Regions from separate parts of the Kitasatospora sp. NPDC001132 genome, predicted to be linked through region 1. Evidence: riboswitches for the same ligand, from Rfam matches in the RefSeq annotation. Region 1 holds a riboswitch; each other region holds the start of a gene.
The links. Region 1 has a riboswitch for S-adenosylmethionine ahead of ACWDBE_RS04605 (aminotransferase class V-fold PLP-dependent enzyme). Riboswitches for the same ligand answer to the same signal wherever they lie in the genome.
Positions count from the first base shown of each region.

Region 1 (9,739 bases):
GGCCTTCAGCGCGGCGCGGTCGGCGGCGCTGAGCGAGTTCAGCAGGTCCTGGGCGGCCTTCAGCTTGGTGTTGACGTCCGCCTTGGCCTGATTGAGGTCCTTGGTGGTGGTGTCCAGCGAGGCGAGCACGGCGGCCGCCTCGGCCTTCTCCTGGTCCAGCCGGCGCTGCTGTTCCAGCAGCCCCTTGAGCGCCTCGGCCTGGCTGGTGCTGGCCTGCTGGACGGTCGAGGCCTTCTCCAGGTAGCCGGACGGGTCGGAGGAGAGCATCAGCTGGACGGACGGGTCGATGCCGCCGGAGCGGTACTGATCCCCCGCCACCTCGGCCAGGCCACCCTGGAGCTGGGTCATCTGCTCCTGGCTGCGGGCCACCTGGTCCTGCAGCTGGTCGGCCTGCTTGCGCAGCTGGTCGGCCCGCTCCTTGGCGCCGTTGTACTTCTCCGCCGCCTGCTCCTGCTCCTCCTGGAGCTGGTCGATCTGCGCCTTGACGTCCGCCTTGTTCGGCTGCGGCGCGGCGTGCGCGGCCACCTGGGCGGAGAGGGCGACCGCGGTCGCAGCGGCAGCGGTGAGCACGGAGATCCGCGCGCGGCTCGGCTGCTTGGGACGGCGGTGGGAGGCCAAGGGACCGGCTCCTTCTTCCAGCGGACTCACCTGATGGGATGAGATTCCCGAAAATAGGTTTGACGCCAGACCCTAGTGAAGATCTATCCGTTTTGCCACTCCCCCGATGGCATGAACTCGGCCACCCCACACTGACTCCACAGCCCCCTCACAAGGCCCCGGAACCGCCCCTGACCAGGAATCACACGGAATCGGCCGAGGTCAGGGCCGGGCCAGCCGGTTCAACAGCAGCACCGACGCCACGGGGCGCGCGCCCGCCTTCCGCACGCCCTCCGCGACCTCCCGGTCGGTGGACACCACCACCACCGGACGACCCTGCGGCTCGGCCCGCACCAGACGGCGGATCAGCTCGTCGGCCGTTTCCCCGGTCCGGCTGAACCGCACCCGGACCCCGCGCGGTGGCGCCATGATCACCGGGACGTCCAGGTCCTGCCCGTCGAACACGCAGGTGACCTCCGCCTGGGTGCGCTGAGCCAGCATCGCCAGCCCGCCCAGCAGCCGGATCCGCTGTTGCTCCAGCGGCAGTGCCGGATAGCCGGCCTTGGTCACGTTGTAGCCGTCCACCACCAGGTGGACCTGGGGGATCGCCAGCAGCTGGTCCAGCAGCGCCGGATCGTCCTCGGCCAGCCCGCGCCGGGCCACGTCGTGCGGCGAGGCCGCCCCCGGCACCACCGCCTCCACCAGGTCCGCCGGGCGGATCTGGGAGACCGGCAGCGCCAGCTCCCGCTGCAGACCCTGGGCCGACTGCAGCACGGTGTCGAGCAGCAGCCGCAGCCGCATGTCCTCGACGCTGCGCCCCTCGCGGGCCGACCGGCGGCCCTGCTCGGCCGCGGTCTCCAGTTCGGAGAGCCGGTGCCGGAGCCTGCGCGCCTCGGTCTCGGCAGCGCCGCGCTCGGCCGCGGCCTGCGCCTTCAGGGCCTCCAGCTCACCGCTCACCCGGCGGGTCTCGGCCTGCGCCCGGCGGGTGTCGCTCTCCAGCGACCGCACCTTCTTGCGCAGCGACTCGGCCTCCTTGCGGACACCGTCGGACTCGGCCCGCTGCCGGTCCAGGTCCGCCCGGGCGGCGGCCCGTACCTCGGCCAGCTCGGCCTGCAGCTTCTCCACCAGCCGGGCGGCCTCCGCGGCCGCGTCCTCGGCACCGGCCCGCTCGGCCTCCTCGCCGGCCTCGGCCACCAGCCGGCTCCAGCCCGCCGAACGCACCAGGTAGGCGGCGGCCGCGACGTCCATCGGATCGGCGGCGCTCGGGACGGTGCCGCACTCCAGCGCCCTCACCAGGTCCGGCTGCCCGAGGCGCAGCCGCTCGGCTATCCGCACCCGGAAGGCCGGCTCCGCCTCCAGCGCCGCCGCCAGCGCCGTGGCCGCGTACTTGGCCCGCCGCACCGGGGTGAACTTGACGTACTGGCGCAGGCTCTGCGGGAGCTCGGCCGGCGGCAGCCCGCCGAGCGCGTCCGAGGCCAGCCCGACCACGCGCCGGCGCACCCCCTCGGGCAGCGGCCGGTCGAGCTTCTCGGCCACGCGCTCCGCCGCGGGCTCGGAGGAGTCGTCCGCCGTCCCGGCCGCCTCGGCCTGGGCCTCGGCCGCAGCGGGCTGAAGCCCCTGGGCTTCGCCGGGCTCCTTCGCTGCGTCCACCACGTCCTCGGCTCCGATCCTGGTCCAGCGGGGTCGGCCGCGGCCGCCCCTGTCGTCACGCTCCGTGCGTCTTGTTCTGTATTGTCCCGTGCGGCGCGGGCGGGTGCTCCGCGCACCCGCCCGCCGCGGCGGCGGGGATCAGCCCTGCTCGGCGGGGGCCTGCTCCCCCTCGGCACCCGGGCGGGCCACCAGCTCGACCTGGTCCACCGCGTTGCACCAGCGGCAGCGCACCGACTCGATCGTCTCGCTGAGCACCTCGGTCTCCTCGACCTCGGACTCGCCGGCCAGGTCGAAGTGCAGGAACTCGGTCACCCGCGCGGTGCGGGTCACGTCGAAGCGGGTGAGGTTGCCGCACAGGGTGCAGCGCCAGCGCGTCTCGGCGGTCAGGGCGGGGACGGTCATCGGGGGTCCTCTCGGGTGGTCCCTGGGTGGGCTAGGCGCTCCCCCCGGAGCCCCGGCATCGGCGGCGGGAGGCGGGAATGCCCGCCCCAAGCCTATTGCCTGGGGCAACCACCGCGGCCACCGGTCGCCTGAACTCCCCGGCTAGTCCACCTGCCGTAAACCACCGTGTCACCTGCGGCGCCCGGAGGGATGCTTGGCCGCATGGCGCTCGCGGTCCCCGACCACACCGCCGCCCGGGCCGGCCGCCCGGCGGTGCCCGTCCCGGTGGTCAGCTACGCCCTGATCGCCCTCAACACCCTGGTCTTCCTGCTCGGCCCCGCCGCCGGGCTCAACCCGCTGTACGGCACCGGCCAGGCCCGGGTCTGCTCGGAGCAGCGGTACGAGCAGCGCTGGGGCGCCGTCCCGGCCGAGGTGCTGGCCGGACGGCCGCTGACCGCCGAGCAGCTGGCCGAGGCCCCCGACCCGGCCCCCGGCTGCCCGGCCGCCCCGACCCCGGGCAAGCACCCGGCCCTGTCCGTCCTCACCGGGCTGTTCCTGCACGCCGGCTGGCTGCACCTGCTGGGGAACCTGCTCTTCCTCCAGGTCTTCGGCCCCACCGTGGAACGGCGGCTCGGCCGGGCCAGGTACGTCCTCTTCTACCTGGCCGCCGGCAGCCTGACCACGTACGGCTTCGCGCTCGCCGAGGCGCACTCGCCGAACTCCACCCGGGTGCTCATCGGGGCCTCCGGGGCGATCGCGGCCGTCCTCGGTGCCTATCTACGCCTCCACCCCCGGGCCCGGGTGACCACCCTCGTCCCGCTGCTCCTCTTCCTGCCGCTGCGCTTCCCCGCCTGGCTGGTGCTCGGCCTCTGGTTCGCCCTGCAATGGTGGTCGGTGCACTCGGCCGGCCCCGGGGTGGCCTACCTGGTCCACGTGATCGGCTTCTCGGCCGGGTTCCTCTACGCCTGTACCGCGGTCCGCCACCCCCCGAGACGACCGCGCCGACGCCCGATACGCTGGCGGCACCCCACAAAGGAGCCCGAACTGTGATCACCGCCATCGTCCTGATCAAGACCAGTGTCGACCGCATCCCGGAGATCGCCGAGTCCATCGCCGCCATCGAGGGCGTCAGCGAGGTCTACTCGGTGACCGGCGGCTACAACCTGGTGGCGATGGTGCGGGTGCGCCGGCACGACGACCTGGCCGAGGTCATCCCGGGCCGGCTCAACAAGGTCCCGGGCGTGGCCCACACCGAGACCCAGATCGCCTTCCGCACCTACTCCCAGCACGACCTGGAGGCCGCCTTCGCCCTCGGCCTGGACGAGTAGCGGTCAGCCCTCGCGCCGAGAGTCGGCGACGCAACGCCCGCCCTCGTTGCGGTAGTTCCACGCCGCACCGTCCGTGACCAGCTCCCGGACGGCGGTCAGGAAGCGGTCGACGTGCTCGTCCGGCGTCCCGGCGCCGAAGCTCACCCGGATCGCGTTCAGGCTGCGCTCGCCCGGCAGCGAGGACTCGGGCGCCCCGCACTCGGACGGCGCGACGTCCTCGTCCCCGAGCAGCGTGCGCACCAGCGGGTGGGCACAGAACAGGCCGTCGCGCACCCCGATGCCGTACTCGGCGGACAGCGCGGCCGAGAAGTGCGAGCTGTTCCAGCCCCGGACGACGAAGGACAGCACGCCCACCCGTGCGGAGTCGGCCCCGAACAGGTTCAGCACCTTGACCTGCGGGATCGCGGCCAGCCCGGCCGTCAGCCGGGCGACCAGCTGCCGCTCGCGGGCCTCCAGCGCGTCGAAGCCGGCCTCGGTCAGCGCCCGGCAGGCCGAGGCGATCGCGTAGGCGCCGATGACGTTCGGCGAGCCGGCCTCGTGCCGGGCCGGGCCGGTGTGCCACTGCACGGCCACCGAGCCGTCGGCCGCCCGGGCCACCGTCCGGGTCGCCCCGCCGCCGGCCAGGTACGGCTCGGCCTCGTCCAGCCAGTCCGCCCGGCCGGCCAGCACCCCGGCGCCGAACGGCGCGTAGATCTTGTGGCCGGAGAAGGCGATCCAGTCGACGTCCAGTTCGCGCACCGAGACCCGGTGGTGCGGCGCCAGCTGGGCGGCGTCCAGCACCACCCGGGCGCCGTGCCGGTGCGCGGTCCCGGTCAGCTCGGCGACCGGCCACAGCTCGCCGGTCACGTTGGAGGCGCCGGTGACGCAGAGCAGCTTGGGGCCCTCGGGTGCCTCGGCGAGCGCGGCGTCCAGCGCGGCCACCGCCTCGGCCCGCGAGCGCGGCGCCCGCAGGTAGGTGACGTCCAGTCCGGCGTGCGCCCAGGGCAGCAGCGAGGCGTGGTGCTCGGTCTCGAAGGCGAACACCCGGGTGCCGGCCGGAACGGCGGCGGCCAGCAGGTTGAGCGAGTCGGTGGTGGCCCGGGTGAAGACCACCTGGTCGCCCTCCCGCAGGTCGAGGAACTCGCCGACGGTGCGGCGGCTCTGCTCGAACAGGTCGGTGGACAGCTGGGAGAGGTACCCGGCCCCGCGGTGGACGCTGCCGTAGTACGGCGCGTAGGCGGCGACGTCGTCCCACACCCGCTGGAGCGCCGGCGAGCTGGCCGCGTAGTCGAGTGCCGCGTAGCCGACCTTCTCACCGCTGGCGAGCGGGACCTGGACGTCGGTGCCGAGGACGGCGAGCGGGGCGCAGATTTCGGTGGCGACGGGGGACATGGGGATGCACTCCTTCAAGGGGTAAGGGACCCCGGGAGTGTCATTCGTCCGGCGTCCGCGCTTGTCGCACGGACGGCTTGCCGTGACGACCCGGTCCTCACCCAGGGCACCCCGCCACGGACGGAGGGTTGCCGGACAGCAAGCTGGGGCTTCGCGCTGTCACTCATGACCTGGCGAAGACTCTAGGCCGCGCCCATCGGGCGGTCAAACGGGCGTCCGGCATCCGGACAGCGTGAGGGGCCCGCGGGAGGAGTTCCCGCGGGCCCCGTCAACTGCCGTGTCAGATCCGGCTGGTGGCCTCCGACCAACGCCGCAGCAGGTCCTGGGCCGCGCCGGAGTCGATCGCCCTGGCGGCCCGCTCCATGCCGGCCGCCAACTGCTCGGCGAGCGGTGCGTCGCGCAGGTCGAGCGCGACCAGCGCCGCCGCCGTGTTCAGCAGGACGGCGTCCCGGACCGGCCCGTGCTCCCCCGCCAGCAGCCGCCGCGCGACCTCCGCGTTGTACGAGGCGTCCGCCCCGCGCAGCGCCTCGATGCCGACCAGCTCGATGCCGACGTCCCGCGGGTCGAAGGCGGTCCGGGTGACCGCCCCTTCGCGCACCAGCCAGACCTGAGAGGTGGTGGTGATGGTCAGCTCGTCCAGTCCGTCGTCGCCGCGGAAGACCAGCGCCGTCGCACCCCGCTCGGCCAGGACCCCGGCGATCAGTCCGGCCAGCCGGGTGTCGAAGCAGCCGATGGCGTGCGCGGTGACCTTGGCCGGGTTGGTCAGCGGGCCGAGGATGTTGAAGGAGGTCGGCACCCCGAGGTCGCGCCGCGCGGTGGCGGCGTGCCTCATCGAGGGGTGGAACTTCGCCGCGAAGCAGAAGGTGAGCCCGACCTCCTCGGCCACCTCGGCGACCCGCCGGGCCGAGAGGTCCAGCGCCACCCCGAGCTTCTCCAGCACGTCCGAGGAGCCGCTGCTCGAGGAGGCCGACCGGTTGCCGTGCTTGACCACCTTGGCGCCGGCGGCCGCCGCGACGATCGCGGACATGGTGGAGATGTTGACGGTCTTCGCCCGGTCGCCGCCGGTGCCGACGATGTCCACCGCCGGGCCGGGGATGTCCAGCGGCTCCGCGTGCGCGTACATCGCGTCGACCAGGCCGCCGATCTCCTCGACCGACTCGCCCTTGGCCCGCAGCGCGATCATGAACCCGGCCACCTGTACGGGGGACGCCTCGCCGCTCATGATCCGGTCCATCGCCCACGCGGTGGACGAGCGGTCGAGGTCCTCCCCCCGCAACAGCGCCGCCAGGAGGTCCGGCCAGGTGCGGACCACCTGCGCGGGGTCGCTACCGCCGTTCGCAGGGTTCACGTTCACCATGGCTGACTCCAGCTGTTGTCGGTTCCCCACTACGGGGGGACGTCCGTACGGATGGAGCCAGCCTATCGAGCGAAGCCTCCGCTTCTACCCCTGTCCTTTCCAGTTGCCGGGCCGCCTTCAGCGGACTGCCGGAGTCCGCTTCGCCAGTCGCGCCCGCAGCAGGGTGGCCGCCGCCTCGGCCAGCGCCACCGGCTCCACCGGGTGGGAGATGGCCGCGTCGGCCCGGCTCCAGGCGGCGAGCCAGGAGTCCTGCGGCCGGCCGATCAGCACCAGCACCGGCGGGCAGCCGTAGATCTCGTCCTTGAGCTGGCGCGCGAGGCCCAGCCCCCCGGCCGGAACGGCCTCACCGTCCAGCACGCAGAGGTCCACTCCCCCCTTCTCCAGTGCCTTGAGCACCGCGGGGGTGGTCGCGCACTCCAGGTAGGTCAGTTCCGGAAGGTCCTCGGCGGGCCGGCGGCCGAGCGCCGTCAGCACCTGCTCGCGGGTGTTGCGGTCGTCGCTGTAGACGAGGACGGTGAGCATCTCATCGGTCGTGTACGCCATGGGCCCTGCTCCCTCAAGTGTGATCCGGACCACGTTCGCCTGATCCGGATGCTACTCCCGATCACCCCCGCCGAGTCCTCCTCGTGCAGCTTCCCGGCCAACCGGGCCGCACCCCGGCTCACCCACCCGGAGGACGGTCCGTCACCCGATCCCGTCCGGTCCACCCGTACGGCCGACCCCGGGTCCCGTCCCCTACCTCCTGCGGCTGCTCCGGCCGTGCAACGACGCACCGGGCAACGGGGTCGCGGGCCCCTCCGAGGAACCATCAGAAAAGGGACACGCCGCTGCTCAGCCCCCGTCCGGACCCGGCGCCGCCCCCCAAGCGGGCATACCGCACGCACCGGACACTCCGAGGGACACCCCCCGACGTGAAGACGGAATAAGGGACCGACATAATGTCCGTCGTGGCGACAGCAACAGCAGTAGAAACCGGGCACGCGCACGGATCGGTCAACCGGCCGAACATGGTCAGCGTCGGAACGATCGTCTGGCTCAGTTCCGAGTTGATGTTCTTCGCGGCCCTCTTCGCGATGTACTTCACGCTCCGCTCCGTCAAGGGGCCGGAGTTCTGGACCGAGAAGGCCCACGCCCTCAACGTGCCCTTCTCGTCGGTCAACACCACGATCCTGGTGCTCTCCTCGCTCACCTGCCAGCTCGGCGTGTTCGCCGCCGAGCGAGGTGACGTGAAGAAGCTCCGGGCGTGGTTCATCCTCACGTTCGCCATGGGCGCGGTCTTCATCGGCGGCCAGGTCTTCGAGTACACCGAGCTGGTCAAGAAGGACGGCCTCTCGCTGTCCTCCGACCCGTACGGCACGGTGTTCTACCTGACCACCGGCTTCCACGGGCTGCACGTGACGGGTGGTCTGATCGCCTTCCTGCTGGTCCTGGGACGGACGTACGCAGCCAAGCGCTTCACGCACGAGCAGGCCACCGCCGCGATCGTCGTGTCGTACTACTGGCACTTCGTCGACGTCGTGTGGATCGGCCTGTTCGCGACCATCTACCTGATCAAGTAACCAGCTGATCAGGTCGCTGGCCACCGGCTGCGGCCCCCGCCCTCACCGGCGACGGGCCGCTTCTGCCGGTGCCGACGCTCCCACCGACCGACCGCGCGCGCAGCCCTAGACAGGCAGCCTCGTGCCGGCCAGACCGGCCGCCGGGTGCACCCACCAGTCGACCAGATCCTGACACCGGGGTTATTCCGTGAAAAAGCTCTCCGCACGACGGCGCCACCCATTGGCGGCGCTGGTCGTCCTACTTCTCGCCCTGGCGGCAACCGGGGGGCTGTACGCCGCGTTCGCGCCCGCCGACAAGGCGCAGGCCGACGTCGCCGCGCAGTCGCTCGCGATCGATGAGGGCAAGAAGCTCTTCGCCGTGGGCTGCTCCTCCTGCCACGGCCTGAACGGCCAGGGCAGCAGTGACGGTCCGAGCCTGGTCGGCGTCGGCTCCGCCGCCGTCGACTTCCAGGTCGGCACCGGCCGCATGCCCGCCCAGCAGCCCGGCGCGCAGGTCCCGCGCAAGAAGAACATCTACACGCAGGCCGAGATCGACCAGCTCGCCGCCTACGTCGCCTCCCTCGGTCCCGGCCCGGTGACCCCGACGGAGGAGCAGTTCACCTCGACCAACCCCGAGGACATCTCCAAGGGTGGCGAGCTGTTCCGCACCAACTGCGCCCAGTGCCACAACTTCGCCGGCCAGGGTGGTGCCCTGACCAAGGGCAAGTACGCCCCGTCGCTGGAGGGCGTGGACGCCAAGCACATCTACGAGGCCATGCAGACCGGCCCGCAGAACATGCCGTCGTTCCCGGACACCACCATGCCCGAGGAGCAGAAGAAGCAGATCGTGGCCTTCGTCCGCCACACCACCAACGATGAGCCCAACCCCGGCGGTCTCACCCTGGGCAGCCTCGGTCCGGTGACCGAGGGCCTGTTCGGCTGGATCTTCGGCCTCGGCACGCTCATCGCGGTCGCGATCTGGGTCGCCGCCCACACCACCAAGGCCAAGAAGTCATGAGCCACGACATGTCAGAAGAGAAGCTCCCGGAGCCGCACGGCTCCGCCGGCGAGGTGGCCGACCACGGCAGCCCGTTCGCCGACCCGGGCCTGCCGGCCCACGAGCCCCGTCGCACCGACATCGACGAGCGGGCCGCCAAGCGCGCCGAGCGCCAGGTCTCGCTGATGTTCGTGATCTCGATGCTCGCCACCGTCGGCTTCATCGCCTCGTACGTGGCCATCGACCCGGACAAGATCGTCTACATCTTCCCGCTCGGTCACGTCAGCGCGCTGAACTTCGCGCTCGGCCTGACCCTGGGTGTGGCGCTGTTCATGATCGGCGCGGGCGCGGTCCACTGGGCCCGCACCCTGATGTCGGACGTCGAGATGCCGTCCGAGCGTCACCCGATCGAGGCCTCCGACGAGGTCCGCGCGGACGTCATCGAGCAGTTCAAGACCGGTGCCGCCGAGTCCGGCTTCGGCCGCCGCAAGATGATCCGCAACACCCTGATCGGCTCCAT
Region 1 covers NZ_JBSFKF010000003.1:39,235-48,973, forward strand. Annotated here, with positions in the region: gene ACWDBE_RS04580 (C40 family peptidase) at 1-618, opposite strand, end outside; gene ACWDBE_RS04585 (NYN domain-containing protein) at 820-2,133, opposite strand; gene ACWDBE_RS04590 (hypothetical protein) at 2,386-2,649, opposite strand; gene ACWDBE_RS04595 (rhomboid family intramembrane serine protease) at 2,851-3,678, shown strand; gene ACWDBE_RS04600 (Lrp/AsnC family transcriptional regulator) at 3,675-3,956, shown strand; gene ACWDBE_RS04605 (aminotransferase class V-fold PLP-dependent enzyme) at 3,960-5,327, opposite strand; SAM riboswitch class IV at 5,380-5,498, opposite strand; gene trpD (anthranilate phosphoribosyltransferase) at 5,608-6,684, opposite strand; gene ACWDBE_RS04615 (response regulator) at 6,802-7,227, opposite strand; gene ctaE (aa3-type cytochrome oxidase subunit III) at 7,623-8,243, shown strand; gene qcrC (cytochrome bc1 complex diheme cytochrome c subunit) at 8,431-9,240, shown strand; gene qcrA (cytochrome bc1 complex Rieske iron-sulfur subunit) at 9,249-9,739, shown strand, end outside.

Region 2 (9,739 bases), on a different contig from region 1:
CGCCGGGCTCGCTGTCGCCGCCACCCGCCCCGTTCCCGATGGCGGCGATGCGCTCGCCGTCGACGGTGAGGCGGCCGCCCTCGACGACGCCGCCGGGCAGGACCAGTCGGGCGCCGGCCAGGGCAGTACGGTCACGGTCCGCGGTGGTCACGCGGTCACCTCCAAGGTGAGCAGATCCCAGGCGAGCAGGCCCGCGCCCAGGGATGCGGCGGTGTCTTTGAGCATGGCGGGCACGACCTTCGGGGGCATTTGGAAGGTCAGTCGCTCGGCGACCGCCGCGCGCAGGGGGGTGAAGAGCGTGTCGGCGGCCTCGGCCAGCCCGCCGCCGACGATCACCGTCGACGGGTCGAGCAGGCTCTGGGCCAGGACGATGCCGTCCGCCAGGGCGTCGACGGCCCGCTGCCAGACCGCGACGGCACGGTCGTCCCCGGCGTCCACCGCGGCGGCGCAGGATGCCGCGTCGGCGTCGGGGTCGCTGCTGGCCTCGGCCCAGGCGCGGGAGACGGCGGAGGCGGAGGCCAGCGTCTCCAGGCAGCCGCGGGCGCCGCAGCCGCACAGCGGGCCGCCGGGGCGGACCACGACGTGGCCGATCTCGCCGCCGTAGCCGTGCGCGCCGGCCTCGATCCGGCCGTCGATGCCGATGGCGCCGGCGATGCCGGTGCCGAGGGCGATGAACAGGAAGCGGTCGACGCCCCGGCCGGCTCCGATCCGGCCCTCGGCCAGGCCGCCGGAACGCACGTCGTGGCCGAGGGCCACCGGCATCGCGCCGCCCTGCGGCCCGGCCAGGCGCTCGCCGAGCAGCTTGCGCAGCGGGAGGTCGCGCCAGCCGAGGTTGGCGGAGTAGACCGCGATGCCGTTCTTCTCGTCGATCGTGCCCGGGACGGCGACACCGGCCGCGAGCGGGGCGACGCCGAAGCGGCTGCGGCCCTCGTCCGCCAGGTCGGTGGCGAAGTCGAGGATGGCGGTGACGACGGCGTCGGTGCCGTGCTCCCGCCCGGTCGGTCGGCGTGCTTCGAACAGCACGGAGCCGTCCTGGGCGAGCAGCGCGGCCTTCATGCCGGTGCCGCCTACATCGAGTGCGATGACGTGCTTCACGGAGGACAGTTTCCCTTGGGCGGGTCGAAGAGGTCTAGTCCAGTTGTCGGATTGGTCTGGTCCATACTGGGTGAGCTTTGTCGCAGCTGCGCAGGTGTGCGGGGCTTTGCGCCGGGGCGCGGGGCCGGGTGCCGGAGCGGGTGCGGACCGGGGTGCGCGGGGGTTCTGTTGCGCATTGTGCAATGACTCAGAGCACTTCGATAACTACTCGGGCGGGCCCGGTCGGTGGTGTGGACCCGCGGTCGGCGGGTTTGGCAGTGTGGCGCGTCCCCTGCCGGAATCCCCCGTTCCGGCCGATTCGTCCCCCCGAAGGCGGTACCCGCGTTGAACAGGCGCGTCCACGTTCCCACCCGTGTGCTCGGCGGTGTGCTGGCCGGAACACTGGTCCTCATCGCGGCCAGTGCCTGCACCGGGCAGGACGACGGGCCCGTCACCCTCAAGCTGGTCGCGGCCGACTACGGGGAGAGCCCCGAGACCAACTCCCGGCACTACTGGGACGCGGTCGCCAGGGACTTCGAGGCGGCCAACCCCGGGATCAAGGTCAGCGTCGAGGTGGACAGCTGGACCGAGATCGGCAAGAAGGTCGAGGACATGATCGCGGCCGGCAAGTCGCCGGACCTGCTGCAGACCGGCGGCTTCGCCGACCAGGTGGCGGCGGAGCGGCTCTACCCGGCGTCCGACGTGCTCTCGGTGGAGACCCAGGCCAGGTTCCTGGAGACCTTCGCGCACGCCGGGCAGGTGCTCGGGACGCAGTACGGGATCCCGTTCGTCTCCTCGTCGCGGGTGCTCTTCTACAACAAGGCGATGTTCCGGCAGACCGGGATCGCCCAGCCGCCGGCCACCTGGAACGAGCTGCGGCAGGACGCGGAGAAGATCAAGGCCAAGGTGCCGGGGGTGACCCCGTATGGGCTGCCGCTGGGACCGGAGGAGGCGCCGGCCGAGTCGATGCTGTGGACGCTGAGCGGCGGCGGCAGCATCTCCGACGACGTCGGCAACTACACCATCGACAGCTCCCAGAACCAGGCGACCTTCAGCTGGCTGAAGAGCAACCTGGTGGCCACCGGGCTGACGTACCCGGACCCCGGCAAGATGAACCGCACCCCGGTGTTCCAGGACTTCGCCGCCGGGAAGGTGGCGATGCTGAACGGGCATCCGACGTTGCTGCGGATGGCGACCGCCGGGAAGGTCGAGTTCGGGACGGCGCCGATCCCGAAGCGGGACGGGCTCGGGCGCACGGGGAGTCTCGGGGTCGCGGACTGGATGATGGCGTTCAAGGCGAACGGGCACAAGAACGAGATCAAGAAGTTCCTGTCGTTCGTCTACGACAAGGACAACCAGCTGAAGTTCGACGAGCAGTACAACCTCCTGCCGGTCACCCAGGACGCGTTCGCGCAGATGTCGACGGACCCGAAGCACGAGGACCTCAAGCAGTTCGCGGTCGGGCTGACCAACGCGAGCTTCTACCCGTTCGGGGACCCGGCCTGGGGCGAGGTCAGCGACCGCATCAAGGCGGGGATCGGGCAGGCGGTGACGGGGGATCCGAAGCAGGTGCTCGGGGGGCTGCAGGACGCGGCCGTGAAGGAGGCGGCGGCGGTCCGCAAGTAGGGGCCGGGGCCGGGACCGGCCCCGGCCCGGGCGGGGTCGTCCGGCTCCTACGGGAGCGTGATGGCGTAGGCCTTGCGGAGGGTCTCGTGGACCGTCCAGGTGGTGCGGTCGCCCTCGCGCAGGACCGCGCAGTCGCCGGGGCCGACCTCCAGGGTCGGGCCGCCCTCGATCTCGATGGTGGCCCGGCCGCTGAGCACCACGAACATCTCGTCGGCCTCGACGTCGGTGACCACGCCGGGGGTGATCTGCCAGAGGCCGCGCAGGTGGCGGCCGTCGGCGGACTCGGACAGCACCCTGCCGGTGACCTCGGGGGTGCCGGAGACGATCTGGGAGGGGTCCAGCGGGTCGGGGTCGAGGTCGGCGGTCGGGATGTGCAGGGCGAAGCTGGGCGTGGTCATGGGAGTGACGTTAGTGCGGCCGGGGTGGCGGTGGGGCGAGCACTGTGTGTCGGGGTCGCGCGGGAGAATGACACTCCGTAGTGGCGGGCGGAGGTGTGCGCGGTGGGCGAGCTGAGTGAGCGGGAACGGGCGGTGCTGGCGCTGGAGGCGCGGCAGTGGCGTACGGCGGGGGCCAAGGAGCGGGCGATCCGGGAGGAGCTGGGGCTCTCCCCCACGCGGTACTACCAGGTGCTGAACGCTCTGCTGGACCGGGAGGAGGCGCTGGCGCACGCGCCGGTGCTGGTGAATCGGCTGCGGCGGGTGCGGGAGGCTCGGCGGGGGGCTCGCTGACCGGCTCGGTGATCGAGGGGGACTCTCGGGAAGGTGGGGCTCCCGCGCGCCCGCGGGCCGGGGGAGTGCGGAGCGGGGTGCTCCGGGGTAGGGGCTCCGGTATGGGCTTTGAAGAGATGTTCGTGCCGGCGACCGGGGCTGGGCGGGACGGGGTGCGGGCCGTTCTGGCGGCGCCCGGGGATGCCGTGATCGGGTTGGACTTCGACGGGACGTTGGCGCCGATCGTGGCGGATCCGGAGCGGGCGCGGGCGCATCCGGGGGTGGTGGGGGCGTTGCGGCGGCTGGCTCCGGTGGTGGGTGGCGTGGTGGTGGTGACCGGCCGGCCGGCCGGGGTGGCGGTGGAGTACGGGGGGTTCGCGGGGCTGCCGGGGGTGGTGGTGCTGGGGCACTACGGGGCCGAGCGGTGGGAGGGAGGGGAGCTGTCGGCGCCGGAGGCGCATCCGGGGGTGGCGCGGGTGCGGGAGGAGTTGCCGGGGGTGCTGGAGCGGGTGGGGGCGCCCGGGGGGACGTGGGTGGAGGACAAGGGGCGGGCGGTGGCCGTGCACACCCGGCGGACGGCGGCGCCGCAGGAGGCGTTGGAGCTGTTGCGGGCGCCGGTGGGGGAGTTGGCGGCCGAGTACGGGCTGGTGGTGGAGCCCGGTCGGCTGGTGCTGGAGCTGCGGCCGCCGGGGGTGGACAAGGGGGCGGCGCTGACCGGCTTCCTGCGGGAGCGGGGGGCCCGTTCGGTGCTCTACGCGGGGGACGACCTGGGGGACGTGGCGGCCTTCGCCGCGGTGGAGAAGCTGCGCGGCGAGGGTGTCGCGGGGGTGCTGGTGTGCGCCGGCGCGGTGGGGGACGCGCCGGTGCGGGAGCTGGCCGACCGGGCGGACCTGGTGGTCGCCGGGCCGGAGGGTGTGGTGGAGCTGTTGGGGGCCTTGGGGGACGCGCTCACAGCGCGTTGAGCTGGTCCAGGAACCACTGCTGCGGGGGGAGTGCGGTGGCCGCCGCCGCCAGGCGCTTGGTGCGGTCGGCGCGCTCCTCCGGGCTCATGGTGAGGCCGGCGTGGAGGGCGTCGGCGGTGGCGACGACGTCGTAGGGGTTGACGGTGAGGGCGTCGTCCTTGAGTTCGGCGTGGGCGCCGGCCTCGCGGGAGAGGACGAGGGCGCAGCCGCGGTCGGAGACCACGGGGACCTCCTTGGCGACCAGGTTCATGCCGTCGCGGATGGGGTTGACCAGGGCGACGTCGGCCAGCCGGTAGGCGGCGAGGGAGCGCGGGAAGTCGTCGTCGACGTGCAGGATCAGCGGTTGCCAGGTGGGGGTGGCGAATTCGGCGTTGACGGCCTCGGCGAGTTCCCGGACCCGTGCCGTGTAGTCGCGGTACTCGGCGAGGTCGGTGCGGGACGGGTAGGCGAAGGCGATGTGCACCACCCGGTCGTGCCACTGCGGGCGGGTGCGGAGCAGGTGCCGGTAGGCCAGCAGGCCGCGGACGATGTTCTTGCTCAGCTCGGTGCGGTCGACCCGGACGATGGTGCGGCGGTCGCCGACGGCCGCGCGGAGGGCGGCGAGGCGTTCGTCGACGTCGAGGCGGTGGGCGCGCTCACGCAGGAAGTCGGCGTCGGCGCCGAGGGCGTGCACGCCGAGGCGGGTGGTGCGGCCGTCGAGCGTGACGGAGAGCGCGTCGTGGTCGACGCCGGCGCCGAGGAGGTCCGCGCAGCAGGCGGCGAAGGCGCGGGCCCAGCGCTCGGTGAGGAAGCCGGCCCGGTCGGCGCCCAGGATGCCGGTGAGGACGGCCCGGGCGACGTCGTCGGGCAGCAGCCGGTAGTACTCGGGCGGGGCCCAGGGGGTGTGCGAGAAGTGGCCGATCCGCAGGTCGGGGCGGGCCTCCCGGAGCAGGGCCGGGACCAGGGAGAGGTGGTAGTCCTGGACGAGCACCGCGGCGTTCGGGGCGGCTTCGGCGGCCAGGGCTTCGGCGAAGGCCTCGTTGTAGGCCTGGTAGGCGGCCCACTCGGTGCGGAAGCCGGCGTCGAAGGCGGGGGCGGTGGGGGTCGCGTAGAGCAGGTGGTGGACGAACCAGAGGGTGGAGTTGGCGACGCCGTTGTAGGCGCGGGCGAAGGTCTGCGGGTCCAGGTCCAGCATCCGTACGGCCTGGCCGCCGACCGCGTGGCCGGCCAGGTCGAGGCGGCCGCGGGGGGCCCCGGCGGCGGCTCTGCGGTCGGAGTCGTCGAGGGCGGCACAGACCCAGACGGCGTTCGGGTCCTCGATGGCGGAGAGGCCGGAGACCAGGCCGCCGCCGCCCCGCCGCAGGGTCAGCGTGCCGTCGTCGGCGGTGCTGAAGGACACCGGTCCCCGGTTGGAGGCCACCAGGACGGGGGCGGTGCCGGTCGCGTTCGAACGGTTGGTCGTGAGATCGCCCATGGTTGGCATCTTGCCGGGGGCTCGGCGTGGCAAACCCGCGGGGCCTGTCTTCGAACCCCCGGCGTCGCCCCGCGGACGCGGGTTCGAGGACAGGCCCCTAATGACGGGTGGCGTATTCCGGCACGGTGTGCATCGGGGGGCGTTCCAGGGCGGTCACCGGGTGGGTGTGCGCGGTGAAGGCGCGGGTTTCCGGGTCGCGGGTGAACTGGGTGAGGTGGGGGTGGACGAGGTCGGCCGAGGCCTTGAGGCGGTGGGTGCGGTCGAGGCGTTCCAGGGCGGTCCGGTAGATGGTGGCGGCCATCCGGCCGAGGGCCTGGCCGTCCTGGTGGCGGTGGTGCCGGACGCCGACGTCCACCTGGGCCAGGGCGTCGAGGCCTGCCACTTCCAGGGCGTCGACCAGCAGGCCGAGTTCGACGCCGTAGCCGGTGGGGAAGGGCAGCCGTTCGAGCAGTGAGCGGCGGGCCGCGTACTCGCCGCCGAGGGGCTGGACGAAGCCGGCGAGTTCCGGCCAGTGGAGGTTGAGCAGGGGGCGGGCGACGAGTTCGGTGACCCGGCCGCCGCCGGCGGGCAGGACGGCGCCGTCCGACTCCAGCGGGCGGTCGTACATGGCCTTGACCAGCTGGATGGACTCGTCGGTGAGCAGCGGGCCGACGATGCCGGAGACGAAGGCCGGGTCGAACTCGCGCAGGTCGGCGTCGACGAAGCAGACGATGTCGCCGTGGGTGACCAGCAGGGAGCGCCAGAGCACCTCGCCCTTGCCGGGGACGGCGGGCAGCCGGGGGAGGATCCGGTCGCGGTGTTCCACCCTGGCGCCTGCCTCGGCGGCGACGGCGGCGGTGGCGTCGGTGGAGCCGGAGTCGACGACGACGAGTTCGTCGACGAGCGGGAGGCGTTCCATCAGCTCGCGGCGGACGGTGCGGACGATGTCGCCGACGGTGGCCTCCTCGTCCAGGGCGGGGAGGACCACGCTGACGGTGCGGCCGGTGCGTTCCTTGGCGTCGAGGAGGGTGCGGACCGGCCGGTCGGCCGCGCTCCAGGAGCGGCGGTGGAGCCAGGATGCCGCCTGCGGGAGGAGCTCGGGAGTCGGTTCGGCGGGCACGGAGGTCTCCTCGGCGGGGTCGGTGGAATCTGTCATCTCGCGTGGCGGACGGTCCCGTTCAGGATTGGCGCCTTCGGATACAGTCTTCGTACAGCGGTCGGACCTTCGCACGCCGGGGTCGCCGTTGAGCAGCACCACAATTTCACAAGCTCATCCAGAGGGACTGAGGGAACGGCCCGTTGACGTCCCGGCAACCTTCTCGCGCGGCTGTCGTCGACAGGCTCCGGCGGGACAGGTGCCAATTCCGGCCCGTGCGCGACCGCGCCACGGGGAAGATGAGGAGAGAGGCCTCGCCATCATGGCTATCGACACCGCCGCACCAGTTTCCGTCGACCTCGGCCCCGCCACCGCGCTGTCCTGTCGCGAGTGCGGCACCCGTTTCCCGCTCGGCCCCAGCTTCGCCTGCCTGGAGTGCTTCGGCCCGCTGGAGATCGCCTACGAGTTCGGCAGCGAGGGCGCCGAGGAGCTGCGCAAGCGGATCGAGGCCGGTCCGGCCTCCATCTGGAGGTACGCGCCGCTGCTGCCCGTTCCGGCGGACGTGGCCTCGAAGCCGAACCTGAACCCGGGGTGGACCCCGCTGGTGAAGGCGGACAACCTGGGCCGGGAGCTCGGGTTCACCGCCCAGCTGCACGTCAAGGACGACTCCGGGAACCCGACGCACTCCTTCAAGGACCGGGTGGTCGCGTGCGCGATCGAGGCGGCCCGGGCGTTCGGCTACACCACGCTGTCCTGCTCCTCCACCGGCAACCTGGCCGGCGCGGTGGGTGCGGCGGCGGCCAGGGCCGGGTTCCGGTCCTGCGTGTTCATCCCGCACGACCTGGAGCAGGGCAAGGTCGTCATGGCCGGGGTGTACGGCGGTGAGCTGGTCGGCATCGAGGGCAACTACGACGACGTGAACCGCTTCTGTTCGGAGCTGATCGGCGATCCGGCCGGCGAGGGCTGGGGCTTCGTCAACGTGAACCTGCGGCCGTACTACGGCGAGGGCTCCAAGACGCTGGCGTACGAGATCTGCGAGCAGCTCGGCTGGCGGCTGCCGGAGCAGATCGTGATCCCGATCGCCTCGGGCTCGCAGCTGACGAAGATCGACAAGGGCCTCCAGGAGCTGATCAGGCTGGGCCTGGTCGAGGACCGGCCGTACCGGATCTTCGGTGCCCAGGCCGAGGGCTGCTCGCCGGTGTCGGCCGCGTTCAAGGCCGGCCGGGACGTGATCAAGCCGGTCAAGCCGGACACCATCGCCAAGTCGCTGGCGATCGGCAACCCGGCCGACGGCCCGTACGTGCTGGACATCGCCCGCCGCACCGGTGGCGCGGTGGAGGACGTCACGGACGCCGAGGTCGTGGCGGCGATCCGGCTGCTGGCGCGGACCGAGGGGATCTTCGCCGAGACCGCGGGCGGGGTGACCGTCGGCGTGCTGAAGAAGCTGGTCGAGACCGGGCAGCTGGACCCGTCGAAGGAGACCGTCGCGATCAACACCGGCGACGGCCTGAAGACCCTGGACGCCGTCTCCGAGGCCGGGATGACCGCCGCCATCCGCCCGACGCTGGACTCGTTCCGCGCCGCCGGCCTCGTGTCCGCCTGAACCATCCGCCCCCCGCAAGGAGAAGTCATGAGCGCCAACGTCCGCATCCCCACCATCCTGCGCACCTACACCTCCGGCGCCGCCGAGGTGACCGCCGAGGGCGCCACCCTGGCCGAGGTCGTCGCCGACCTGGAGAAGAACCACGCGGGCATCTCGGCCCGCATCCTGGACGACACGGGCAAGCTGCGCCGCTTCGTGAACGTGTACGTGAACGACGACGACGTGCGCTTCGCCGAGGGCCTGGCGACCGGGATCGAGGACGGCGCCAGCATCTCGATCATCCCGGCGGTGGCCGGCGGCTGCTGAGCCCGCGAGAGAACCCGCGGTCGCCCGCGCGTACGGAATTCCGCTGTCCGTATGCGCGGGCGACCGCTCGCATTCCTGCGGGAATATTTCCGGGTCGAGTCGGAGTAGAGTGTCGCTCGGCTGGGAACAGGGTTTCCCTTTCGGCCCCGCAGTGCTCGTTCGGCCCCGCAGTGCTCGGCCCGGGGCGTCCGGCCGATGAGACCGGCCCGTGAAACCTGTCAGGCAGATGTCAGAATTACCGCAGGCATTTGGGTAATTCGTCCGCTATGTCCGGCGTGAAATGCCGAGAACATCCCGATTCGGTCCGTCCTGTCCCTTGACGCCGTACCGGAATTACCGGTGGTTGGGCCTGTTGCAGAGGGCGTCGATCCGGATACATTCAGCGGCGGTCGACGCAATCACCCGCTCGTCGGAGGCCGCCTGGCGTCCTGTGCGGAGGGTTGCGGCGTGCACGGCTGCGCCCAGGGGGGGTTCCCCGGGCCGGCCTTCAACCAACCCGGGCCCGCGACCTGCGGGCGCGTGAAGGGCCAGCACAGCACTAGGGGAGTTCGGAATGGCTCAGGGCACCGTCAAGTGGTTCAACGCGGAGAAGGGCTACGGCTTCATCGCGGTCGACGGTGGTGCGGACGTCTTCGTCCACTACAGCGCGATCCAGATGGACGGCTACCGCACCCTCGAGGAGGGCCAGCGGGTCGAGTTCGAGATCTCCCAGGGACAGAAGGGCCCGCAGGCGGACATGGTCCGCGCGGCGGTCTGACCCCTTCCGGCTCCAGGAGCTCGGCGCGGCCCCACGGCTGGTGACCTCTCGCTTCTCGACGGGCCCGTGCGACGCGTGTCGCACGGGCCCGTCGGCGTTCCCGGGCGGCTCCCGCGGCGGCTCGCGGATTGCCGATTGGGCTTGCACTCGACCACCCGGAGTGCTAATCATTGGCG
Region 2 covers NZ_JBSFKF010000030.1:34,216-43,954, forward strand. Annotated here, with positions in the region: gene nagA (N-acetylglucosamine-6-phosphate deacetylase) at 1-151, opposite strand, end outside; gene ACWDBE_RS30280 (ROK family protein) at 148-1,095, opposite strand; gene ACWDBE_RS30285 (extracellular solute-binding protein) at 1,420-2,700, shown strand; gene ACWDBE_RS30290 (cupin domain-containing protein) at 2,748-3,098, opposite strand; gene ACWDBE_RS30295 (DUF3263 domain-containing protein) at 3,201-3,428, shown strand; gene otsB (trehalose-phosphatase) at 3,530-4,369, shown strand; gene ACWDBE_RS30305 (alpha,alpha-trehalose-phosphate synthase (UDP-forming)) at 4,356-5,822, opposite strand; gene ACWDBE_RS30310 (glucosyl-3-phosphoglycerate synthase) at 5,920-6,957, opposite strand; SAM riboswitch class I at 7,069-7,203, shown strand; gene thrC (threonine synthase) at 7,220-8,500, shown strand; gene ACWDBE_RS30320 (MoaD/ThiS family protein) at 8,528-8,806, shown strand; gene ACWDBE_RS30325 (cold-shock protein) at 9,360-9,563, shown strand.
Region 2: another riboswitch for S-adenosylmethionine. It lies ahead of thrC (threonine synthase); the one in region 1 lies ahead of ACWDBE_RS04605 (aminotransferase class V-fold PLP-dependent enzyme).

Region 3 (9,739 bases), on a different contig from region 1:
CGCTGCTGACCCACCTGGGTTGCTGAGCCGGTACCGAGAACGCGACCGGGGGCACCAGGAACTGTCGGATCGGTGGCTCCGAGTCGGCTGTGTCGAGCAAGGACAGCCCTGCCGGGCGGGGCCTCGGGGCTGTCCGACGGCGCCGTGGGAGGACGGGTGCTCCCGAGGCGGTCGCAGATGCAAGGGGCGACCTGGGGGCGTCAGTTCCCGCTCGGGAACTCGCCCGCCTGGATCGCGGCGATGGAGCAGGCCCCTCATGCCGAGCACCTCGTCGGCTCTTTCGACCGCGCCAGAAGTCGACCCCGCCGACTTCCCGCGCACTCAGCCGACTTCCCGCGCACTCAGCTGACGGGCCGGGCGGAAACCGCCGTGCGCGAGTGAGCTCCGTGCGCGAGACTGCCCGGATGGACATGGGCAGAGACACGGTGGCGGAGCTGGTCGGACAGGCCCTCGAGGCGCCTGACCGGCACACGGGCGAGGACCTGCTGCGGCGCGCCGCCGAAACCGACGCTCACGGCGCGGTGGCGCGCGCGGTCGACCTGCTCCGGTCGCCTCAGCCCCCGGACCGGGCCCTGGGCTGCGATCTGCTGGGGTTCGCGAGCGACGCCCACGAGGACGTCCGGGCCGAAGTCGCCGTCACCCTGACCGCCCTGGCCGCTCGGGAGCCCGACCCCGACGTCCTCTGCTCGCTGGCACGCGCCCTGGAGCAGACCGAGGACCACCGTGCCGCACCCGTCCTGGTGGCTCTGGCCGAACACGAGGACTCCGGGGTGCGCCAGCGGACGGCCATCGCGCTCGGCGGCTTCGCCGACGGGCCGCCCGACGGGCCGGAAGTCCGCGCGCTGGTCGCCCTCACCCGGGACGCGGACCCGGACGTACGCGACTGGGCGACGTTCTCGCTCGGTTTCCAGTCCCGGGCCGACACCCCGGCGGTCCGGGCCGCCCTCTGGGAACGGACGCGGGACTCCGATCCGGACGCCCGCGCGGAGGGCATCCGTGGCCTGGCGCGGCGGCGCGACCCGCGCGCCGCCGCGCTCCTGCGCGAGCTGCTGGCGGACCCCGACGGCGCCGAGGTGCTCACCTTCCGGGCGGCCGAGATCCTGGGCGCCCCCGAACTGCTGCCGCTCCTGGAGGACTACGCCCCGGACGACCACGGGGTCGCCGAGGCCGTCGCCGCCTGCGATCCGGCGCGCAGGGCCCGGCACGACGAGGCCGCCTGGACACTGGTGCGCACGCTGGAGCGGCTGCGGCCCGAACTGGCGCCCGCGGTCTGGGCGACCCGCTGCGAACCCGGCCTGACCCTCGGCCTCGGCAGCGGCCCCGACGCACCGGTCTACGACGTCGCCGCACTGCTCGCGCGGGCGGACGGCGATCCCCAGCGGGCGGCCGAACTGGTGGGCGGTGACCACCCGTTGGCAATCGGCCGCTGAGCACTCCTGACGAAAGTGCCGGCAGCGGGGCGAGGTCGGCCACGTCATCGCGGGCGAAACCCGGCGACGTCGGCGACCTTCCCCGGGATACTGGTCGCCCATGGATGAGGTCGAAGTCGTCGTCGCCCATTCCGAGCGTGCGACTCTGCGGGTCGGCGACGTGTTCCTGAAGGTGGACGCCGACCAGGCGCGCATCGACGTCGAGGTCGAGGCGATGTCCCTGGCGCCGGTCCCGACCCCGGAGGTCCTGTGGCGCAAGCCGCCCGTGCTCGCGCTCGCCGCGGTTCCGGGGACGACGCTCGGGCGCCTCGGTGGGCCGTCGACCGGGTCGCCGGCGGCGTGGGCCGCGGCGGGCGCCGCCATCCGGAAGCTGCACGACGCGCCGCTGCCGTCCTGGCCGGGACGGGCCGGGCGGAGCATCACCGCGCTGGCGGCGGAACTCGACGACGAGTGCGAATCCCTCGTGACGGACGGCGTCCTGCCCGCCGACCTGGTCACCCGCAACCGCCGGGTCGCCGAGGCCGCACTCCGGCCCTGGTCCCCGGCGTTCACGCACGGCGACCTGCAGATCGCGCACGTCTTCGTCGACGGCGACGAGGTCACGGGCATCATCGACTGGTCCGAGGCGGGCCGGGGTGACGCCCTGTACGACCTCGCCACCTTCACGCTCGGACACGAGGAGCACCTCGACGACGTCATCGCCGGCTACGGCACCGGCACCGGCATCGACGTCGACGTGATCCACGCGTGGTGGTCGTTGCGCAGCCTGCTGGCGGTCCGCTGGCTGATCGGGCACGGCTTCGACCCCTACACACCGGGCTGTGAGGTCGACGTGCTGAGATCCCGGATGTGAAGCCCTCGGTATCCGCCGGCCACCCCCGGAACATCCCGAAGCCGGGAACGTGAGAAGTCGGCCCCGCCGACTTCCTTTGCGCGGGGTGGTGCGCGGCACGGCACAAGGGGCCGTGGGAACGACTGTTCACGGATTCGTGGAGTGCCGCACCCGGGTCCTGGCCCCGGCGTCGAGGAGACGGCAAGGTACCCGGCCATCGAACCGTCCCTGCTCGGCATGACCCGGGACTACGCCGCCTTCGCCTGCCTCTTCGGCGTCCGGGATCTCAGGGACCACTGGCGGCCCGTCGCCGCGGGGGCGGGGCGCGCTCGTGTTCCCGGGCCGGCCTCTGGGGCCGGGCCGTCGGAAGTCAGCGGGCAACCGAACAGACCGGGGCACAGTCGGACCGATTCGGGCGGGATGGGACGATACCTGCCATGTCAAGCACGTCTTCCCTGGTCCGGGTCACCGATGCCCCGCCCGAACCGCTCCGCCGCCTGCTCCTCGACCTCGGCGAGGCCCTGCTCGGCGGCGGCCTGCCCGTCCATGACGTCGAAGAGGAACTCCACTGGCTGGGGCGGGCGTTGGGGGCTCCGGAGGTGCGGGTCGCCGCGCTGACCAACGGGCTGTTCGTGTCGCTGGACGCGGACGGGGCCACCCGGTTCCAGCCGGTCGGCGGCGCGCTGCGGTTCGAGCAGACGGCCGACGTCCTCCACCTGGTGCACCGGCTGCGGACGGGCGAGCTCGACGGGCCCCGGGCGCTGGCCGAACTGGACCGGATCCGGCGGGCGCCGGCCCGCTGGCCCGCGTGGGTGGCGGATCTCGGGGCGCTGCCGGTCGGCGTGGGGGTCTGCCTCTTCCTCCAGCCGGCGGCGGCGAACGTGCTGGCGGCCGGGTTCGGTTCGCTGATCGTGGTGGGGCTGACCGTGCTCGCCCGACGGCTGCCGTACCTGCGGCCGCTGCTGCCCGTCACGGCCGGCTTCCTGGTCGCCCTGCTGGTCCTGGCACTCGCGCGGGCCTCGCTGCTGGAGGGCCCGCTGCGGACGATCGTGGCCACCCTGGCGATCCTGCTGCCGGGCGGGCTGCTGGTCACCGGGCTGTCCGAGATCGCGGCGGGCGCGGCCAGCGCGGGCACGGCCAGGCTGGTGTCCGGCGCGGTCCAGCTGGCGCTGTTCCTCGCCGGGGTGGCCGCGGCCGCGACGGCGATCGGCATGCCGGCCACCGCGCTGGCCAACGTCCAGGTCGCCAAGCCCAGCTGGTGGGTGATCGCGCTGGGGTTGGCGATCGCGGTGGCCGGCGTGGTGGTCAACGTCCACACACCGCCCTCGGCCATCCCGTGGATCGTCGCCGTGATCGCGGTCAGCGTGACCGCCCAGGTGGCGGTGGGGTCGGTGCACGGCGCGGCGATAGGCGGCCTGGCCGGGGCGGTCGCCGCCGCGGTCGCGGCCACCCTGGTGCACTGGCTGCCGGGCGGTCCGCTCTGGCAGGTGCTCTACCTGCCGGCGTTCTGGATCGTGGTGCCGGGCTCCTTCGGTCTGTTGAACACGGCGCAGATAGAGGTCGGGAACGGGGCCCAGTCGGTCCTGGCGGCCGTGTCGGCGGTCTTCGGGGTGTCGATCGGCACGCTGATCGGCGCGGTGATCAGCCGGATCCCCCGCCCCTCCCGCGCCGTGCTGCTGTCCCGGGCCTGACCCGGGGCGGCGGCACCCCGGCCGGGATGGGTGGCGGATTCGGGTCCGCCACCCATCCCGTCAGGCGTGGCGCAGGGCCTCGGTGAGGCGGCGGCCCGCCTCGACGACGGCCTGGGAGAGCTGGGCGCCGGGGTGGCGGGTGAGCCGTTCGATCGGGCCGGAGACCGAGACCGCGGCCACCACCCGGTTGGACTGGCCACGGACGGGCGCGGAGACGGAGGCGACCCCGAGTTCGCGCTCGCCGACGGACTGCGCCCAGCCCCGGCGCCGTACGCCGCTCAGGGCGGTGGCGGTGAAGCGGGCGCCCTGCAGCCCGCGGTGGAGGCGCTCGGGTTCCTCCCAGGCGAGCAGGATCTGGGCGGCGGAGCCGACCTTCATGGGGAGGGTGATGCCCACCGGGACGGTGTCCCGCAGGCCGGTGAGGCGTTCGGCGGCGGCCACGCAGATCCGTACCTCGCCCTGCCGGCGGTAGAGCTGGGCGCTCTCGCCGGTGAGGTCCCGCAGCTGGGTGAGGACCGAGCCGGCCGCGGCCAGCAACCGGTCCTCGCCGGCGGCCGCGGCGAGCTCGCCGACCCGGGGGCCGAGCATGAACCGGCCATGCACGTCCCGGCTGACCAGACGGTGGTGTTCGAGTGCGACGGCCAGCCGGTGGGCGGTGGGGCGGGCCATGCCGGTGGCCGCGACGAGGCCGCCGAGGGTGGCGGGGCCCGCCTCCAGGATCCCGAGGATCGAGGTGACCTTGTCGAGCACGCCGACGCCGCTCGTGTTCTCCATGGGTGGGGTACTCCAGTCTCAAGGCCCGGGAGCAGCGGGTCGGCGCTGCTCACGGCGGCTCCTGGCGGGGAGCCGGGGGGTGGTCAGCGAGGACGGGCCGCGGAAGTCGGCCGATTGCCTGCGCCGGGCACGAGACGGGTACGCGAAAGCGCCGGGGCGGGAAGCGCCCGGGCGAAGGACAGCACAGAGAGCACCGTGTCTCCTCATCTTTCCCGCGCCACATTGGCGACAGGCCGGAGTTGGCACTGATCCCGGACGGCACGGCGCGTACTTCGGACGCCGGGTCGAACGGGGAGTTGCCGGGGCTTCGTAGGGCCGGTCCCTCCACCCCTCTGGATGATTCGCCAGGAACGATACAAGACTCCCCGGGCCCGCTGCCAAGCCCCCCTGCTCTCGACGGCGGGCGGGGCGGGCCCGCTCAGCGGTGGCGCGGCTCCGACAGTCCGGTGCGCGGGGCCGGGTCCGGGCCGCCGGGGGCGGTGGTGTCCCAGGCCCGCAGCGCGGCGAGGGCGGCGGCGCGTTCCGGCGCCGTCGGCCGGGTGCCCTCGGCGCCGAGCAGGTAGTCGGCGACCGGGGTGAGCAGCAGGGTGGCGCCGCCGGCCGGGAGCAGCAGGGCCTCGTCCCACTGGTGCCGGATGACGGTGCGGCGCAGCAGGGTGCCGTGGCGCAGCAGGGTCCCCCCGCGCGGCCGGTGCGCGCGGGTGAGGGTCCGGCGGCGGCGGAGTTCGGGGCCGACCTCGGCCTCCAGGACGGTGCGCACGTCCCGCAGGGAGCCGAGCGGCACGTGCTCGGCGGCGAGGTCGAGCAGGGCGGCGGCCTCCGGGGCGAGCCGGTAGGCGGCGAGGACCGCGGCGGTCTCGGCGGGGTCGAAGGGCTGTCCGGCGAGCTGGGCCACGTCGATCACGTCGCCGGTCAGGAAGGTGCGCGCGAGCCCCTCCTCGGCGAGGGCGATCAGGCATTCCACGTGTTCGTCGGCGGCCAGGTAGGGGCGGACGGGGACGGTGGCGAGGTCACCGGTGAGGGCGGCGGTGGCGACCCGCACCTGGTACCAGGGGTCGAGCAGCGGGTCCTCGGCCGGCCAGCGCAGGGTGACGGCGGTGTGCCGGGGCCGCTCGCCGAGCAGGGTGACCTCGACGGACTCCACCGGGTGGTCGGTGACCAGACGGTTGACGGCCTGCCAGAGCGTCGCCTCGGTGGGGCTGACGAGGCTGAGCCCGCCCAGCGGCCGGGGCAGGTCCGGCGGGTAGTAGCCGGCCAGGGGGAGGTCCCGGATCGGGCGGACACCGGTGGCGTCGGCGAGGTCGCGGGCGACCCGGGCGTAACACTCGGCCCGGTCGCGGGCGCGCTGCAGCTCGGCCCGGGCGTGCCCGCCCATCCGCACGCCCTCGCGGGAGAGCGCGGCGAGCACCAGGTACGGGAGGTGGCGGTCGGCGCGGGCGCGGTGGAGCAGTTCGGCCGGCCCGGCGGCCGGGTCGACGTCGAGCAGCCGGTGGAGCAGGTCGCTGGTCAACGGGTCGGTGCCGAACGAGGCGGTGTCGGGCCGGTCGGTGTGCATCAGGTCGGTGTCCATGGGCGTCCGCCTCCGAGAGCCGTGGGGGCGCCCGGGCGGCGGCCGGGCGGCCGGGGACGTGGCGGGTCCGACGGCCGGGGCCTGGCCGGCGGCGGGTGCCACACCACCGATTGTGGTGACGGCCGATCAACACCGGATCACCACCGGGTCGACGATCTCTCGACACCACGCCCGGTGGCGTGGGTTGATAGGGGCTCATCAAATCGGGGGACGGCACGTGCGCGGGCGGGGGCGAGCACATGAGGCGGGCAGGTGCAGTCATGGATGAATTCCGGTTCTCGGTGCTGGGACTGATGAGAGCGCAGCGCGGCACGACCGCGCTGAAGGTGGGCAGCCCCCAGCAGCAGGCGATGCTGGCGGTGCTGCTGCTCCGGCCCGGGCACGGCGCGAGCGCCACCGACCTGATCGACGCCCTGTGGGGCGAGGAGCCGCCGGGCACCGCGATGACGACGGTGCGCACGTACGCCTGGCGGTGGCGCAAGGTCCTGCACGGAGAGGAGCCGGACGCGCCGACGGTGCTGACCTCGGTCGGGGACGGCTACCGGCTGGTGCTGCCCAAGCACGCGGTGGACGCGGCGCAGGCGGAGGAACTGGCGGGGCAGGCCGAGCGTACGGCGGCGGCCGGGGAGCCGCAGCAGGCGCGCGACCTGCTGAACGAGGCGCTGGAGCTGTGGCAGGGCGAGCCGCTGGCGGGCATCCCCGGCCCGTTCGCGCAGCGCCAGCGCCAGCGGCTGCAGGAGCTCCGGCTGACCCTGCTGGAGGAGCGGATCGCGCTGGACCTGGCGCTGGGCCGCTACTCCCGGTGCATTCCGGAGCTGACCTCGCTGACCACCGAGCACCCGCTGCACGAGCGGGCCTACGGGCTGCTGATGCGGGCGCTGTACCAGGCCGGACGGCAGGCGGACGCGCTGGCGGTGTTCCGGGGCGCGCGTCAGCTGTTCCTGGCCGAACTGGGCGTGGCGCCGGGGGCGGAGCTGGACCTGCTGCACCAGCGGATCCTGGAGGGCGACCCGTCGCTCGCCGCCCCGGCACCGGCCGTCGCGCCGCGGTCGGCCCCGCCCGTCTCCGTGCCGCCGGCCTCCGTCCCGCCCGGCTCCGGAGCGGCGGAGCCCGGCGCGCCCGGCGCCGAGTCGTCGGACCCGCGCGCCAAGGCCCGGGCGGCAGCGGACGCACCCGTCGCCCCGGCCGGGAGCGGCGCCCCCAGACCGGCCCAACTTCCGCCAGACGCCGCGGACTTCACCGGACGTACGGCGCTGGTCGAGCGGCTGGGCGGGGCCCTCGGCGCACCGGGCCAACAGGCGCTGGCGATCGCGACCGTGGTCGGCATGGGCGGGGTCGGCAAGACCGCGCTGGCCCTGCACGTCGCCCACCGGGTCCGCGACGCCTACCCGGACGGGCAGCTCTACGCGGACCTGCGGGGCGCCGACGCCACCCCGGCCGATCCGGAGGCGGTGCTCTGCGGCTTCCTGGTGGCGCTCGGCGTGTCGGCCGACGCGGTGCCGGACGGCCTGGACGCCCGCTCGGCGCTGTTCCGCTCGGTGGTGGACGGCCGGCGGCTGCTCCTGGTGCTCGACAACGTCCACGACACCGCGCAGATCAGACCCCTGCTGCCGGGCGCGGTCGGCTGCGCGGTGCTCACCACCAGCCGCACCCGGCTGTCCGGCCTGCCCGCGACCGTCCAGGCCGACCTCGGCGTCTTCGAGCCCGAGGAGGCGCTCGAACTGCTGGGCCGCACCATCGGCGCCGAGCGGCTGGCCGCCGAGGCGGAGGCCGCCCGGGAACTGCTGCTCATGTGCGGGCACCTCCCGCTCGCGGTGCGGATCGTGGCGGCCCGGCTGGCCGCCCGGCCGAGCTGGACGGTACAGACGCTGGGCCGCCGGCTGGCGGTCGAACGCCGCCGGATCGACGAGCTGCGCATCGGCGACCTGGAGGTCGCGGCCGCCTTCGAGCTGAGCTACCGCCAGTTGACACCCGCCCAGGCCAGGGCGTTCCGGCTGGCCGCCTCGGTGGACGGCCCCGACCTCGGGCTGCAGGCCGCGGCCGCCCTGCTGGACCTGGACGAGTACGACGCCGAGGACCTGCTGGAGGCCCTGGTGGACGTGGCGATGATGGAGTCGCCGTTCCCCGGCCGCTACCGCTTCCACGACCTGCTGCGCGCGTTCGCCCGGCGCCGTCCGGACGATCCCGGCGCGGCCGTGGCGGCCCGCGACCGGATGCTGGACCACCTGCTGGCCACCGCGTGCACGGCCTTCCAGCACGCCGTCCCCGGGGACCCGGCGGCCGGGGCGCTCGGGCCGGCCCGCGGTGCGGGCGTCCCGCTGGACGGCCCGGACGGGGCGCGGGCCTGGGCCGAGGCGGAGGGCTCGGGGGCGATCGCGCTGGCCGCGCAGGTGGCGGGCTGGACGATGACGAACGACGGCACCGAGGGTTCGGCCCCCGACCCGCTGGGCGCCGCGATCGACCTGCTGATCGCGCTCACGCCGTTCCTCCTCGCCCCGCCCAGCCGCCAACTGGCCACCACCGCCGAGGCCCTGGCCGCCGCCGCGGCCCATCGCGCCGACCACCGGGCAGCTGGCCGGGCGCACTTCCTCCGCGGCAACGTCGCCCTGGCCACCACCCGGCTGGAGGAGGCGGAGGCCGCCTCCCGGCTGGCGGTGGCCGCCTCCCGCGAGGCGGGCGACACGGTGATCCTGCGCCAGGCGCTCAACGACCTCGGCCTGGTCTGCCAGTTCCTCAGCCGCTACGACGAGGCCGTCGGGCACTACGACGAGGCACTGCTGCTGGCGCGCGAACTCGGCCACCGCTCCGGGGCGCTGGTGACGACGGTGAACGCCGCGCTGGCGCGGGTGCGCAGCGGGCGGGCCGCCGAGGCGGTGCAGATCTGCCACGAGGCGCTGGCCGAGCTGCGGACCCGCAACGACGATCCGGGCCGGGCGTACACGCTGTACGTGCTGGGGCTGGCGCTGCACGGGCTGGGGCGGCACGAGGAGGCGGTCACCTGGTTCGGCGAGTGCCTGGCGGTGGCCTCGGCGGCCGGTCTGCGGGCCCGGGCCGGGCACGCCCGCTACCGGATGGCGGACAGTCTGCGCTCGCTGGGCCGGACGGACGAGGCGCTGGAGCACGCCGGGCGGGCGCTGGAGCTGTGCGAGGAGCTGGGCGCCGAGCGGGACCAGGGCCACGCGCTGGTGGTGCTGGGCCGGACGCTGGCCGACCTCGGGCGGGAGGCCGAAGCGGATGTCCGGCTGCGGGAGGCGCACCGGATCTTCGTGCGGCTGGGGCTGCCCGAGGCGCGGGAGGTGGCGGGGCTGCTGCCCCTGGGGGAGGGTTCGGCCGCGTCGGGTCGGTCGTTGCCGGGTGGGCGGCGGGCCGCCGACCGGCTGTCCTCGGGCTGCTGAGGAATCGATCCTGCGGGCGGTTTCCTCGCTGAGCTCAGGAGCCGGTG
Region 3 covers NZ_JBSFKF010000002.1:245,239-254,977, forward strand. Annotated here, with positions in the region: gene ACWDBE_RS03255 (DUF4291 domain-containing protein) at 1-26, shown strand, start outside; gene ACWDBE_RS03260 (HEAT repeat domain-containing protein) at 405-1,430, shown strand; gene ACWDBE_RS03265 (phosphotransferase family protein) at 1,531-2,283, shown strand; gene ACWDBE_RS03270 (threonine/serine exporter family protein) at 2,700-3,953, shown strand; gene ACWDBE_RS03275 (IclR family transcriptional regulator) at 4,014-4,727, opposite strand; SAM riboswitch class I at 4,928-5,070, opposite strand; gene ACWDBE_RS03280 (hypothetical protein) at 5,146-6,297, opposite strand; gene ACWDBE_RS03285 (AfsR/SARP family transcriptional regulator) at 6,558-9,692, shown strand.
Region 3: another riboswitch for S-adenosylmethionine. It lies ahead of ACWDBE_RS03275 (IclR family transcriptional regulator); the one in region 1 lies ahead of ACWDBE_RS04605 (aminotransferase class V-fold PLP-dependent enzyme).